Regions from separate parts of the Neobacillus sp. DZ-9 genome, predicted to be linked through region 2. Evidence: predicted binding sites of a transcription regulator. Region 2 holds the regulator's gene; the other holds the start of a gene.
The links. Region 2 encodes LexA, which represses DNA repair genes until DNA is damaged. Its sites were predicted from a motif close to CGAACATATGTTCG; they were not measured.
Positions count from the first base shown of each region.

Region 1: AC59HZ_RS27235 (YolD-like family protein) is a predicted target of LexA. The motif match lies at 3,603-3,616, and genes of this name have one in related genera.

Region 1 is NZ_JCAIOL010000014.1:31,959-40,348, forward strand. Features, by position in the region: gene AC59HZ_RS27225 (exonuclease domain-containing protein) at 1-286, shown strand, start outside; gene AC59HZ_RS27230 (ornithine cyclodeaminase) at 306-2,855, shown strand; gene AC59HZ_RS27235 (YolD-like family protein) at 3,241-3,576, opposite strand; gene AC59HZ_RS27240 (DNA-methyltransferase) at 3,844-4,497, shown strand; gene AC59HZ_RS27245 (hypothetical protein) at 5,704-7,008, shown strand; gene AC59HZ_RS27250 (McrB family protein) at 6,992-8,390, shown strand, end outside.
Region 2 is NZ_JCAIOL010000002.1:692,610-700,999, forward strand. Features, by position in the region: gene AC59HZ_RS07950 (methionine gamma-lyase family protein) at 1-105, shown strand, start outside; gene AC59HZ_RS07955 (MerR family transcriptional regulator) at 742-1,116, shown strand; gene glnA (type I glutamate--ammonia ligase) at 1,149-2,483, shown strand; gene AC59HZ_RS07965 (DUF4257 domain-containing protein) at 2,836-3,123, opposite strand; gene lexA (transcriptional repressor LexA) at 3,329-3,952, opposite strand; gene yneA (cell division suppressor protein YneA) at 4,112-4,435, shown strand; gene AC59HZ_RS07980 (YneB family resolvase-like protein) at 4,441-5,088, shown strand; gene AC59HZ_RS07985 (DUF896 domain-containing protein) at 5,170-5,400, shown strand; gene tkt (transketolase) at 5,580-7,586, shown strand; gene AC59HZ_RS07995 (M48 family metallopeptidase) at 7,776-8,390, shown strand, end outside.

The sequences.
Region 1 (8,390 bases), on a different contig from region 2:
CTCAACGGATGCCGTAGAAAATGCTTTTTACGGCAAAAATATAGTATTTACAGGAAAGTTAAATACCTTCTCTAGAAAAGAGGCTGCACAACTGGTAGCAGATAAAGGTGGTAAACCTCAAAGCGGAATAAATAAGGATACTAATTTTATTGTGGTTGGGGATTTCCAGGATGTAATGATAATAGGAAACAAGTCTTCAAAATTAGAAAAGGCCGAAAAAATGATTCATGAAGGTAAAGAACTTGAAATAATAAGTGAAGAAGATTTTCTGAAAATGCTTTCATGAAATTTAAGGAGGGTCAAGAATGAGCTTTTTAAAATCCTTAAAGAATATTTTAACAACTACAAACGGAACTCAACTACCTGAAGAAAACGGTACCCAAGTAATCAAGCAGCATAAATACTACAAAAAAGTGAATAAACATCTATTTAACTTTGTTCAGACTATCACGTTAAAAATTGAATTTGAAGAAAGTTGGGACAAATTTTTTTCCATCGAGAAGGAAAATCCAAAATTAATTGGTTTTGAGAAAAGGTCTAAAAAGAAGTTCCGTCTTCTTCATAAATCAGAAGAACAATTCAATATATATGCAGCCTACACGATTGAAATCGTAAATAAAGAACAAATAAAACGGGTAATTTTCAAGGATACTCCCATTGAAAAAATGTCTATAGTTGATGCCAATGAAAAAAATGTTATTTTGCGTGAAAAGGAAAACATTGCTTATATCAATCTAGAAAGTGGTAAAGCTTATGTTTACCGTTTTGAATGGCAGCCTTTTTCGAGTGCAGTAGGGGACAATTACTGGCTGGTCGGTACTAGGGAGACTTATGAGGGTCCTGGTGAGTTATACATGTTCGGTACTAACGGTGAACTGAAATGGGCAATAAGCTTCACTGAACCTGCTATGAATACAATGTTTGGCCCCGTTCATTTCACAGCGTACCATTTAAAAGTATCGGATGATTATAGTGACATTTTTGTTTCTAGTATGGATAAGCTTTATAGGCTTGGACCAGATGGAGAACTTAAGGCGAGGATTGCTATTTCCGAATTAAAGGAAGAAGAATTAAGAAGAAAACATGAGGAGACTCAAAGAGCATTATCGGTTCCGCCCCAAAATAGGGATGAAGCAATAAGCCGAATTGCCCAACAAATCGGCGAACAGTTTATTGCTGGTTTTAGCCGATTAACGTTCCATTCGCCTTTCACAGGTTTTGCCCACGACCCATCAACTGATATGCTATTTATTTTGGAAGATGAGGGAAGGGTAACAGGCTGGGATTTAAATGGAAGGCTTATTTGGACCAACACCTTTAAAGAAAAGGGAAGGTACATATCATGGATTGATGAAAAGCTTGTGCTTTCTTTTGTTACAGGCGAGACTCTTTGGTTAGACCGTAATGGATTTTTCGTCTATGGAGCAAAATTGCCAAAAGAGGCGTGGACAATTTCTCCGATTCCAAATCAAAACAAATACTTAATCGTTTGCCAAGATAATCGTTTATATGAACTTAACAAAGATGACGGCAAAATAATCCCTGGGACTGCAGGGCATCCTGGAATGGAGTTATTTAATCGTTCAGGTCATAATATTTTCTTTGACGGGGAAGGAAATAAATCGGGGTATTTTTGGCTTGCTCCTCTTGGGCATGAGTGGGGTATCTTAGAACGGACTGAAATTGATGAATCAACCAATATTAAAAGCACAACAACCAGTGTTGCACCAGAAATAAAAGAAACTAAACCATTTAAATTAGTATGGGAAATTAAAAGTCTGACTGAAGATGGTTTTTTTGGAAAAAGAATCGTCGATTTTAAAAACCGATGTATATATGTTAATGAACGACCAAAAGTAGATGCGAGAAAAATATATGACACGGTAAAGGACGAAGAAGAAAGACGTAAATATTTTGATGCACAAGATTTAGTGTGCTTTGACTTTAAACAAAATAAGTTGTGGTCAAAACGATTTTACAACTATTTGTTTTCAGTGTTCTTAAGCCCAGATAAAGAGCACATATTTATTGGGGTTCCATTAAAGGTGAATATTTCTTATGAACCTGGTTTTATTGTTGTCCTTAACAAAAATGGTGTGGAGGAAGGGAAAATTAAAGCACCTGCTCACGGATTCCATATTGATTTTGTTTCAAACGATGAAGGCATTATTCACTTTACCGTTGATCGTGGTGAAGAGCCAAAAATATATCAATTAATTAAAGATAAAACAGGAAAATGGAAACTAGGGGAGCGAATAAATAAAGACGATTTGCAGAATGAGTTTGGAGCAGGAATATCACAACTAAGCTTAAATAATTTTTCGCTCACGAGAACGGATAAAAAGAAATATAAAGGGTGTTTTGGGGGAAGAGAGCATGAATTAAAAGTAAGTGCTGCCATCTACGAAGCTTATGAAGTTGCCCAAAATAACCTATTAGTAAGAATCGGCAATAAAACAATCACTTATATTGATCAAAATTTTAACAAGATTTGGGAGGTCAAAACAGAAAATGCTGTAACAAGCGTTGTTTTAGGTATTAATACTTTTTTGATCGTTTCTAAAGAGGAAATAGACTCCTATAATTTAACTGATGGCCAGCAAAATTGGAAGATGGCAGCTCCTCCAAAATCAAATGTTAATGATGTGATTTGGTCTCAAAGAATGATCACTTTTATATGGCAATGCGGAAATCAACAAGAATTTTATGTTGCTACAGTTAATGAACACGGGAATATCCGTAACAGTCAACTCTTTAAAGATTTAACTTTCTACAATGATACAGTATTCAATAAAGAACAAAATACATTTATTATTCAAAAGTCCAAGTCAATTGAAAGTTATAAAATTTACTAAGATTGGCTAATTAAACTAATTAAATTAGAGGAGAAAGGGCATTTGGTTTAAAAATCAAATGCCCTTTTGGGCGTATAAAGAAATGGGTTGACATAAAACGCATGAAGAATTCAGGAAACAATTCGAAGCAATATCCAAAGGGGGATATAAACTCTTGTCCGATTACGTAAATGCCAAGACTAAAATCAATGTGATCCACAAGGTTTGTGGGAATCAATTTGAAGTGTCACCACAGCACTTCATAAATGGAACTCGATGCCCAAATTTACAGTCCATTAAATAACCGGATTCTACCATAATATAAGCTTTCTTATTACATTAACTTGCTTCTTCAGTAAAAAAACGTCAAGCCAAATAAGGCTTACACAATGTTTATGTCCTCTTATTATATTACCTTGACTCCGACAACACTATCGAATGCCACCCGCTCGAATTCTCCAGACTTCACCTCAATCCGTAGCTCATGTGAAATAGGATCTATGTAATGAACTAATCCATTAATGTCATGCGTAAATCCGTCATCCCAAACTTTCAACATTACCGGATGGTTATATTCCATCGAGTAAATTATACGCAGGTCGAATTCCTCTGCCTCATGCTCGTCAATAATAGGCTTCTTTATCCGTTCAGTATCGATCCAAAAATCACGCTGCATCTTTGCTTGTTCGGGCTGAAGATAAGCCGCAGCCCATTTGATTTTACCTCGGTCACGTATTGCCATAATTATCACCTCGGTATTATTATACACAAACAAATGTTCTGTATGTAAATAAAAAGAGAAAGAAGAAATAGCTGATAGGAAGTTGGTGGCAGACTGGTGGCAAAAGCAATCATACTGCCTCCAATTCATCTGTAATGTAACGATTATTGAGTAAAATAATTAATTCATTAAAAAGTCTAATTATCCCCTTTTTTTTTTTAGACAAAAAGAATTTAATTCAAACACCTTAGCCAACAAAGGGAATTAAATCGATTGGGGATAAATAAAATGACTTTTTGTAAATCAAAACAAGAATTAAAGTTAATAAATGGTGATGCTCTTAATGAAATAAAAAAGATTGCTAGTAATTCAGTGCATTTAATCTGCACAGATCCGCCTTACTTTATATCAAGAAAGACAAATTTTAAAAAAGGTGGCGGTGACCAAAAGAAATATGGTTCTATTTCAATGGAGTTTGGTGATTGGGATTTAAAAGAGAATAGTATAAATTGGTTCTCCTTATTAAAAGAATTTAAGAGAGTCCTAGTTCCGGGTGGAACAATGGTGATTTTTTATGATATTTTCAAATTGAGTGATATCGCAGGTACCGCGGAAAAATTGGATCTAAAGCAACCTAGAACAGGATTCTGGGAAAAAACTAACCCAGTCCCAATTAATGCGAAAGTAAATTACTTATCAAACCCAAGGGAGTGTTTTATTTCCTTTACTAAAGGGACAAAAAGAACATTTAATTCATATTACGATAGGGCTTTTTATGAAGCACCTATAGTTAGTGGTAAAATAAGATTCCACCCTTGTCAAAAGCCAGTCTCTGTACTTGAAAAAATTATTGCAACTCATACCAATGAAGGTGATACAGTATTGGATTGTTTTATGGGTTCTGGCTCAACAGGACATGCTTGCAATAAATTTAAATCGTAACTTTATAGGGGTTGAATTGGATGATACCTACTTTAAGAAGGCTTCTAAAGTATTACATAATGCTAACGCTAGCTGATATGGGGAAAAATCGTTCTTACTGCTAAGATAAGACTTTTTATGAAAAAAATAGTAGTTGAGAAGTAAAAACGGAACGGACCCATATCAAAAGAAGGCTGCTGTTCTCGAAAAAATCTTTGAAACTCCCAATAATGAAGAACAAACAATATTAGATTGATTAATGGGTTCTGGATTAACCAGGACTGGCTGCTATAAATAATTAGAACATGAATATCATACAACGGAAGAACTGAAAAGATACGTTCCTGCAAGATTAGAGGTAAGACCTGATCAGATAAAAAATGAAGAATAGTTTACTTAGGATTCCCGTAATATGGGAATTCTTTTTGTATTTGGCAATTAAAAACTGTTGTTTATAGCAGTCTGTTTTTGAAAACAAAAAAGCTAAAAATATGCAAGAAATGAATAAAAACTTGATATATTTTCGACTTTGCATCCAAATGAAATTCGATTAATCCCCGTGTTTGTACTAATCTTTACAAAAGTGTGTATCATTTAATATCTCTCTTTTAAATAGTGGTCCACTTTCTGCTTAAAAATTATTATATAAAATTTCAATTCTCCTCTTTCATTAATCTGCTCCGTTAGACAATAAGAAAAGCTGTCAAATTAACAGCCCTTTTAATAAAGTCAATCACCTATAAATAAATTTTACCTGTGCAAACCCGTTTGGAATTACGAACTAGGTGAACTAGCTCATACAGACGATTATATATAAGGATTTTGGCTTAGAAGCCAAATGCAGTTTTATTTTTTTTTATTTTGAAATCGCTGCAACCATTTCTAAAGTAATAAAATAAAATTTTAGATTCATATATTTAGAGTTTCAAAAATCCTATTTTTTCATAATTTTGGTATAATATACATATTCTTTAAAAAATCAAAATTAAAAGGTGGATTTTATATATGGAAAATAGTTCCTAAATAAAAGTTCTTTAAATCAGAATCCCTTTTTTTGCACTAGTTTAATTTTAATACCCTTTGAAATGGAGTGATAGATATGTCAATTACTTTATTAAGCTTCGAAACTTAGATTGAGGGAAAAAAATATTCAGTAAGTTCAAAGATACAAATCATAATAGTTTAGAAAAAATTTTATTATCACTTTATAAAGGAAGTGACTTAAGTGTGTTTGACATTGATTGGTTCCTATCCATATTAGATAAATCAGACATGGCTTATATATGTCAAAAATTCAGACTAACTGTAATCGGTTTTCAACGGAATATGAATAACGCACCCATTAAATCATTAGGAAATACCCTTAAAACAGCCCTTAATAATGGTTTTCAAAAGAAAAAAGGGAATAAAAACGACCATTTACCTTTTGAAGTCATGCTAACGGACATAGCAAAAGATCTGACCGGTAAATACCCGTATATATTAGGACTGTCATTTCACGAATTTGCTGTTCGTGCCGAACTGGAAACGGACTTGAATGCTTATGAAATTATTTCAATCACCTATCATCAATTCCCAAAAGATTATCAAGAACATTATAAATCTATCGTCGCCAACACCAAGGAAAACCGATATATCTTTTATGGATTGTCAGAGGAATTAAGCAAAACCCCCATTGAAAAGATTTATACAATCGTTGGTGCTGACAAACTTCAAGAAAGAAATATCAAATTATTAAAAAAGTTTGAAAACGAATGTTTGCAGTCCAAAGAAGGAGTATTTGGTGAAATTAGAGATTTGATGGATGATGAAGAATCTGCATTTCGAGTTTTAGCTAAAGCGGAAAAAGATTTGCATGTATATATTTTGGTCGCCTTTTTATTAAAAGAAGAGAGGTATAACGATGAAACCTACAAAGACCTTTTTCAAGCCACAGTTCTTGACGTTCAAGCCTATGAATTAGAGCGATTAAATCTAACAGCTAAAGAAAAAGAAGTGGAGATGAAGAACTTTGAAAACAAATTAAAAAAACTAGTAGACGAAAAAAATACATTAGAAAATGAAAATTCGAGTATTGTGACTCATTTGAATACGCTAATAGAAAATGAGAAAGTCCTTAAGGGCAATGTAAAAGAGCTTACAAACAAAATTTCAACATTAGAAAACGTTCTACATAAGAACGAACCACTTCAAATGGTTTATTATCGCATCATTACGGAAAATAACTTTATTGTTGTCACGAAAGATGTTGACCATTTTGTAGGGACCCCTTTTGAAAGCGTAACCATTTTACCATCGGAATTTAGAAAAGAAATTAAGACAAATGCCTTTCATCCATACAAGGAACAAACAGTTTTTGTAACTAGATCCTCTTTCTCCAATGGAACGGAATGGTATCAATTCAAACAGTTTTTAGAAAAACATCATTTGCGTTATGAAGAACTGGGTCAATATGAAATTACCTGTTATATCCAAGAAATTATCCAACACTTAAGTAGGAAGGAAGTTTTGATTTATGCAGACGAAATTTGAACAAAAAGAACTTTCACATACAGATAAGAGGAATATAGAAGAATGTTTTATTCTAGGAAAACTGGCGGATGATGATATTAATTTACCAGGATTGGGCAACGAATCAGGAAAAGCAGTAAGCTATTCGGCGTATGGGGCTCCGGGTAGTATTGTTTTTTATGTACAAGCTTACTCTGACGAACCCCCCCTCTTGAAACAGCTATTAGAAAAACGACCAGAGGATGTGTATATCACATTCGATAACCGCAACAAACTGTATTTAGGACGTGAAAACTATGAGACTTCTGAGAATAAAGTGGAATTTATTAGACAACATTTTGAAAATAAACTGATCCTCTTCAAACCTAAGTTGAGTTATGAAGCCCCAAAGAAAAGATATCACTACAATTTTGATATTGTGTTGGTAGATAATGAGGAAGAACAATCTTCTCATTATGTGGCAATCCCTCATTATAAAAAGGGGATTTCCCATAAACGTTTTGAAAAGTTGTTGATAGACCAAAAACCAATCGAACTTGAGCAGTATAATCATAGTTTTGATATCCCCGAATTCATTGTGTGTGATAATTTTATTTATCACATTCCGGATTCAGAAGTTTTTGAAAAATATAAGGCAAGGACGACCACTTATATTTGCCGGAAACCTGAAGAAATCAAACGAATTGCTTTGCCGCACAATTGGCATTTTTCGATGGCTAAGGCAGCTTATAAAGACCTATGTTTTATTTCGACAAAAAATAGAGGGGAATTAATTGATGAAATCGATCAATCTGGAGATATCATTACAGAGTCTTATAAACAATCGGAAAGAGCGGAAACACAAGAAAAAACGAATGAACCTATCCTTTTAAAAGTTGTAGAAAACGAGGAGGAGCAACATAAAGAGGATATCAATTTTTCATTTCCACAGAATCCCCATCAGGATTTTTCTCCGGAGTACAAATTTTTAGATAGATTAGAAGTATTAGCGGAAGAAAGAGATTTAATTTACGATCAAAATGACTTAAAAAACCTGCATATTTCTTTAAAAACAAGCAAATTCACTATATTGGGCGGTATGAGTGGGACTGGTAAATCTGAACTCGCACGTCTATATGCGGATGCCCTTGGGCTAAAACACGGGGACAACCTATTATTTATACCCGTAAGCCCATCTTTTACGGAACCATCTGATGTATTAGGTTTTTTGAATCAACAGACAGGTATATACATGGAAAGCGACACTGGATTAGTCAGCTTCCTCTTAAAAGCCAATAATGAAAAAGACAAAATGTTCATGGTTATCTTTGACGAAATGAATCTGGGCCAAGTGGAGCATTATTTCAGTGATTTTATTTCCATTTTAGAAGCTCCAATTGGTCAAAGAAAATTAAAGTTGTTTA
Region 2 (8,390 bases):
TATGTGGCCTATGTTCAGGGCGGATTAACCTATGCCCATGTAAAAATGGCCGTATGTCTAGCTATTGATCAATTAATCGAAAAAGGATTAATTGAACTGAAGTAGGAAAATATACAAGAAGGTCAGCAGGTAAATGAGTCAGGCCTAAGAATGAACCTCGACGGTAATTAGTAGAGGTTCCTAATGCCCTTTAGTGGGGGAAAACCATCAGGATGGTAATTAGGAGAGGTTCTTAATGCCCTTAAGAGGGGAAAAACCATTAGGATGGTAATTAGGTGAGGTTCCTAATGCCCTTTAGAGGTGAAAAACCATCAGGATGGTAATTAGCAGAGGTTTCTAATGCCCTTTAGAGGGGAAAAACCATCAGGATGGTAATTAGGAGAGGTTCTTAATGCCCTTTAGTGGGGAAAACCATCAGGATGGTAATTAGGAGAGGTTCTTAATGACCTTAAGGGCGGAAAAAACGCCAAGCCGGTAATTAGTAGAGGTTCCTAATGCGTGTTCGCGCTGAAAAAACACCAAAACGGTAATTGTGCGAAGGTACTATTGCTCGTCAAACCCCAATAAATCAAAATATTGTAATTAAAACGGTTCCGCAGACTTAACTTTAATTATAATTTAAAAACTATGTTAGATTTTCTTACATGAGATTGACATATTATCTAACGTCAAATATAATAACAATATGATAGATAGTAAGGGAGGAGAAATTTGGTGAGTGGAAAGGAAATTCGCCGTTCCATGCCGCTGTTTCCCATCGGAACTGTCATGCAGCTAACAGAGCTGACAGCAAGGCAAATCCGGTATTATGAAGAACACCAGTTGATTTCTCCAGCAAGAACTGAGGGAAATAGACGGCTATTTAGTTTGAATGATATTGATAGGCTTTTAGAAGTGAAAGATTTAATTGATCAAGGAGTCAATATGGCAGGAATCAAGCAGCTATTCTTGGTCAAACAAGAACAAGCAAATGTTCTTGAGCAACATGCCGAAAAGGCGAAGCGCGAGTTAACAGATGATCAGTTAAGAAAAATGCTGCGAAACGAATTGATTCATTCAAATAGATTAAATCGTTCCTCACTTCGTCAAGGTGATATGTCACGCTTTTTCCATTAAAATTTTTTATGAAAATTTAGGGGGATTGAAAAATGCCAAAGTATTCAAGAGAAGATATTCAACGTCTTGCAAAAGAAGAAAATGTTAAATTTATTCGCCTACAATTCACTGACATTCTAGGAACAATTAAAAACGTTGAGATTCCTATTAGTCAATTAGAAAAAGCACTTGATAACAAAATGATGTTCGACGGATCTTCAATCGAAGGTTTCGTACGTATTGAAGAATCTGATATGCAGTTATATCCTGATTTAAATACATGGGTGGTTTTCCCATGGACCGCAGAAAAAGGAAAAGTTGCCCGTTTAATCTGTGATATCTACACTCCAGAAGGAAAACCTTTTGAAGGTGACCCTCGTAATAACTTAAGAAGAGTGTTGAAGGAAATGGAAGACCTTGGTTTCACTAACTTTAACCTCGGACCTGAGCCAGAATTCTTCCTATTTAAATTGGACCAAAAAGGTGAGCCTACTTTAGAATTGAACGACCAAGGAGGCTACTTTGACTTAGCTCCAACCGATTTAGGAGAAAACTGCCGCCGCGATATCGTTCTTGAATTAGAGGAAATGGGCTTTGAAATTGAAGCTTCTCACCACGAAGTAGCGCCAGGTCAGCACGAAATCGATTTCAAATATGCCGATGCTTTAACAGCCTGTGACCAAATCCAAACATTTAAGCTGGTTGTAAAAACAATTGCCCGTAAACACGGTTTACACGCTACTTTCATGCCAAAACCTTTATTCGGAGTAAATGGTTCTGGAATGCATATGAACCTTTCCTTATTTAAAAATGGGGAAAATGCCTTCTTCGAGCCAACTGGCGACCTTCAAATGAGCGATACTGCACGTCAGTTCATTGCTGGTATCTTAAAACATGCACCTGGATTTACGGCAGTTACAAATCCAACTGTAAACTCTTATAAGCGTCTTGTTCCTGGCTATGAAGCACCATGTTATGTTGCTTGGTCTGCACAAAACCGTTCACCATTAATTCGTATTCCAGCATCACGTGGACTAAGCACACGTGTTGAAGTACGAAGCGTTGACCCAGCTGCAAACCCTTACCTTGCGATGGCTGTTCTGCTAAAAGCTGGCCTAGATGGAATTAAGAATAAGTTAACTCCTCCTGCACCAGTTGACCGTAACATTTATGTAATGAGCAAGGAAGAAAGAATAGAAGAAGGCATTATCGATCTGCCTGCAACTCTAGCTCAAGCTTTAGACCTATTAAAATCAGACGAAGTAATCATAGCTGGTCTTGGCGAGCACATCTTAGAACACTTTGTAGAAGCAAAAGAGATCGAATGGGATATGTTCCGTACCGTCGTTCACCAATGGGAACGCGATCAGTATATGTCAATGTATTAAGATTGGAAAGTCTTGTCGCTTTTATAGCGTCAAGACTTTTTTATTTGTTGAAAAAGATAACTTCATTCGGGAAGCGAGTTTCATTTACTGTGGAAACACAGATTCTTGGATTTAGGTAAATGAACTGTCACTTCATTTACCCTGGAAGATCTATTTCATTCACTTTGGGCAATGAAAGGCTCTTTCATTTACCGAAGAGACACATTTTCATGCAAGTCGGTCAATGAAACACTATTTCATTGACCCTCGATGCACTTTTTCCTGCATTTTGGTCAATCAACCATCCAAACTAAAAAAACAAGATCACAAAAAAACAGCATCCTATAATCCAGATGCTGGTTTGTAATAAATTTTATTTCTCATCACTGTTCTGTTTGATCAATTTAAAACCCGAGAGTGCAGCATCACCAGCAATCCCGGCAACTAGCGAAAAAATAATATTCTCAACATAGGAATTTGGAGCTGTATACAAAACAAGAAGAAGGGCTGCAACCGCACCTAGAAGCATTTCTTCTAGAAAACCGAGATAAAGGAACTTTTTTGTTTTCCGAGGCATAATAATTTTACCATGCTTACGAACATGTCCAATAATCCCAACCGACCCACCAATCACTAACGAGAAAATAATGTCAATGAACACTTCTTTCTCACTCTCCTTAAGCCTGAATTTTTTGGACCTAAGGTAAATCTTGGTGTATTACCATTATACTAAACTTGGAAACTCTTGAGCATAGGAAAAAATACTGAATTTTCCAAATACAAGCATCATTAAAATTATTTATCAAAAATTTTCCCAATATTAGTATTGATAAAACAAGAGTCGGCAATTGAAAGCCGACTCTTTATTAATGAATATGTCTATATACTCCGATAACTTTTCCAAGAATAGAAACATTTCGTAAAATAATAGGATCCATGGTTGAATTTTCCGGCTGCAACCGGATGAAATCTTTTTCTTTAAAAAATCTCTTACACGTTGCTTCATCATCTTCTGTCATCGCGACAACAATATCCCCATTATTCGCTGTTTGCTGCTGTTTAACGATTACATAGTCTCCATCAAGAATTCCAGCCTCTATCATACTTTCACCCATGATTTCTAGCATAAATACGTGTTCATCAGCAGGTGCAAGCCTTTCCGGAAGTGGAAAATATTCTTCTACGTTTTCAATGGCAGTAATAGGTAATCCCGCTGTTACCTTACCAACGATTGGAACATTGACTACATTGTTTCTTGGGATATGAGCAAGTTCATCTACTTCCAAAATTTCGATTGCTCTTGGTTTTGTTGGATCTCGTCTAATAAGACCTTTACTTTCTAATCTAGCTAAATGGCCATGTACAGTGGAACTGGATGCAAGTCCAACCGCTTCGCCAATTTCACGTACGGATGGAGGATAGCCCTTGCTCTTAACCTCACCTTTTATGAAATCCAGGATATCCTGCTGCCGTTTAGATATCTTTACCATGATAAAATGCACCTCGCCTGGTTAATGTTGTCTTAATTATATCATGTTCGCTTATTTTATACAAACATAAGTTCGAATAACTAGTTGACAACAAACAAACGTTCGAATTATAATGAAACTATCAAAAGCGAACGTATATTCTATTAAGAGGTGTTAATCATGAAAAAGATTTGGAACCAATACTCATTTGCTATAATTCTAATGTTTATAAGCTGTTCATTTGCCTTAATCTTATCTATTCAGTCAAATGCCAATGAAAAGGATAAATTTATAAAAGTAACTGTCTCTGAAGGAGATTCACTCTGGGAGCTATCCGACCAGTATGCAGGCCAGCACTCTCTATCCAATAAAGAGTTTATCAGCTGGGTGAAAAAGCACAATAAAAATGTGGGTGATCAAATTTTCCCTGGCGATAAAATTATGATCCCAGTCAGCAACGAAGCTCCGGATACTACACAATTTGCAAGTGCCATTGAGGAATAAATGGGATGAATGCAATCATATACTGCCGGGTTAGCACAAATAAGGAAACGCAGGAAACCTCGTTACAGCGTCAAGAAGAAGAACTAATACAACTTGCAAAACAGCATCATTTTGAAATTGATTCAATTATTAAAGAACAGGCAAGCGGCTATGACTTTGAAAGAGATGGTATCCTTCATGTTTTGGAACGGATAAAGGATAAAAAAGTACAAGCCCTTCTAATTCAAGACGAAACACGTCTTGGCAGGGGAAACGCCAAAATTGCACTTTTGCACTGTATCTTAAAAGAGGGAATTAAACTTTATTGTATTTCTCATAATGGTGAATTGCAGCTTTCAGAGTCGGATTCTATGGTATTGAAAATTGTTAGTATGGTGGAAGAGTACCAGCGAAAGCTCCATAATGTAAAAATAAAGCGTGGAATGAGACGGGCTGTCGAACAGGGATATAGCCCCCAAAAAAATTTAAAAAACCTTGGTGAAGCTTCAGGCCGAGAAAAAATCGAAGTTCCAGTCGAGGAAATTGTGAGATTAAGAAAGAACAATTTAACCTTTCATGAAATAGCCGCTGTTTTAAGAGGATTTGGGTATAATATTTCCAAAGCGACCGTTCATCGTAGATACCAGGAATATATGGAATCTCAAGATGAGTAGACCTTTTGCCTTGTCAGAAGGTCTTTTTTTTAGTAAAATCAGTTGCTATGTACACAGTTTTTTATGAAAGTTGGTGTTTAAATGCTGTCCAAAGAGAAAATGGCAAGAATAAATGAACTTGCGAGGAAAGCGAAAACAACCGGATTAACGGAATTAGAAGCAAAAGAGCAATCCAAACTAAGAAGTGAGTATCTAGCAACTTTTCGTTCCAACATGCTTGAAACGTTAACCAATACAAAGTTCGTTGATCCATTAGGAAACGATGTCACACCAGGAAAACTTAAAGAAAGAAAGAAAAATAATCTACATTAATTCAAGGAATACTATTTTTTGTATTCCTTTTTTATATGCACAAACCATCGTTGTGTCCAAATGAGAAACAAAGCGAAAATTAATTTCATTTATTAAGTTTATTGGTTGAATTAATTTCAGTAGCAATATAATATTAAGAATGTATCTAGTATTCAAGTGGTGAAGAAAGGATGTAATTCATGTTTAATACTATTGATGATTTATCCGTTACTTCGATTCGTACTCTTTCCATAGATGCGATTGAGAAAGCAAACTCAGGTCATCCGGGAATGCCAATGGGTGCTGCACCTATGACCTATACATTGTGGACTCGCTTCATGAACCATAATCCGAAGAATCCACAATGGTTTAACCGCGATCGTTTTGTATTATCTGCAGGCCACGGTTCTGCGTTGTTATACAGCATGCTTCATTTATCCGGTTACAACTTATCTATGGAAGATTTAAAGCAATTCCGTCAATGGGGAAGTAAAACACCTGGGCACCCAGAATACGGCCACACTGAAGGTGTCGAAGCAACAACTGGACCGCTTGGTCAAGGTATTGCAATGGCAGTCGGTATGGCAATGGCAGAACGTCATGTAGCAGGCGTTTATAATAAAGATAAGTTTGAACTTGTGAACCATTTTACATACAGCATCTGTGGTGACGGAGATTTAATGGAAGGTGTTTCTGCTGAAGCTGCTTCCCTTGCAGGTCACTTGAAATTAGGACGCTTAGTTGTACTTTATGATTCAAATGATATTTCACTTGATGGAGACTTGGATAAATCCTTCTCGGAAAGCGTAAAAGAGCGCTTCTTATCATATGGCTGGCAGTATGTCCGTGTAGAAGATGGAAACAATCTTGAAGAAATCGCAAATGCGCTTGAAGAAGCAAGAAGTGACCTTGATCGTCCTACTATGATCGAAGTTAGAACGGTAATCGGTTATGGTTCTCCAAACCGTGCCGGTACTTCTGGCGTTCACGGATCACCACTAGGTGCTGACGAGTTAAAATTAACTAAGGAAGCATACAAGTGGACATTCGAAGAAGATTTCCATGTGCCACAGGAAGTATATGATAACTTCCAAAAGCTAATTGTGGAAACAGGTGAGAAAAAGGAAAAAGAATGGAATGACCTTTTCGCACAATATAAGAATGAATATCCAGAATTGGCTAATCAACTTGAGCAAGCATTAAATCAAGAACTTCCTGAGGGCTGGGACAAGGATATTCCAGTCTACAGTGAAGGCAAATCTCTTGCAAGCCGAGCTTCCTCTGGTGAAGTTTTAAATGCAATTGCTAAAAACCTTCCTACTTTTATTGGTGGATCTGCTGACCTTGCTGGTTCCAATAAAACGATGATCAAGGGAACAAAAGATTATATGCCAGGTTCATATGAAGGCCGTAATTTCTGGTTTGGCGTTCGTGAATTTGCGATGGGTGCTGCTATGAATGGTATTGCTCTTCATGGCGGAGTTCAAGTATTTGGAGGTACTTTCTTCGTATTCTCTGATTACCTTCGTCCAGCCATTCGTCTTGCGTCATTAATGGGCTTGCCTGTCACATATGTATTTACTCATGACAGTATTGCGGTTGGGGAAGATGGGCCAACACACGAGCCAATCGAACAACTTGCAGCGCTACGTGCTATGCCAGGCTTGTCAATCATTCGTCCTGCAGATGGAAATGAAACTGCTGCAGCTTGGAAGTTGGCTGTTGAATCTAAAAACACTCCAACAGCACTTGTTTTAACACGTCAAGATCTACCGACATTAAAGGGAACAGACACTAACGCCTACGATGGCGTTTCTAAAGGTGCTTATGTAGTTTCTCCATCAGAAAGAGAAACTCCAGATGCATTATTACTTGCGACTGGATCTGAAGTAAGCCTGGCGGTTGAAGCGCAAAAAGCTTTAGCAGGCGAAGGTGTTCACGTTTCTGTTGTAAGCATGCCATCATGGGATCGTTTTGAAAAGCAATCTCAAGAATATAAGAACTCCGTACTTCCTAAGAATGTTAAGAAACGTCTTGGTATTGAAGTAGGTGCTTCCTTTGGCTGGCACAAATATACTGGTGATGAAGGCGATGTATTAGCTATCGACAAGTTCGGAGCATCTGCACCAGGTGAAAAAATCATGGAAGAATACGGCTTCACAGTAAGCAATGTAGTTGCCCGCGTGAAAGCACTTTTGAATAAATAAAATAATTTTTTAGAGGAGAACGGATTATATCCGTTCTTTTTTTTGTTGAAAGCCAGTGCAAGGTATAAAGTAATCGCAGAGGTAAATGTGATCCATTTTCAGTTGTGGGAATTATTAGAAAAGTGTATGAAAATAAAATATGAACATATATAATAAAAGCAAATTTTGCTTTTATGAGGTGACAAGCTTTTGAGTGGAGTTATTAAAGAACAAATCGAGGACTTTACGGAATGTCCAGAATGCCAATCGAAAATTCCTATACATAATGGTTATATTACATGGTGTGAATGTGGATATAATTTATCCTCTAATAAAGAAAAACAAAAGAAATCCAAAATTGACAGACTATATGAACGATTAGGTGAAAAAAGCGGTCAATTTATTTTCAATAAAATAATGAATGAGCAAAATGTGAAATTGAACATTACCTTTGTAAATGGACTTGCAATACTACTCGCTACCATTATTCATACTTTTAGTTTTGCGATATTGATTACAGGAATTTATCTTCTTGTTTTTCATCATTCAAATTTTATCTCAATATGTTGGGGGCTTTTGTTTATTGGCATTGCCTGGGTTACACGGCCGAGGGTGCCTAAGTTAGCAAAAGGGGATAGGATTATTCCGCGTGAAAAGCTCCCAGCTACTTATGGTGTAATGGACGACCTTGCGGAAACTATGGGACTGAAGAAGATTGATGGGGTAATAATCAATGAGGAATATAATGCTTCCATTATGAAGATTGGCTGGAGGAGAAAAACAATCGTAAATATTGGACTGCCTTTTTTCTCTGCTATGAGCCCC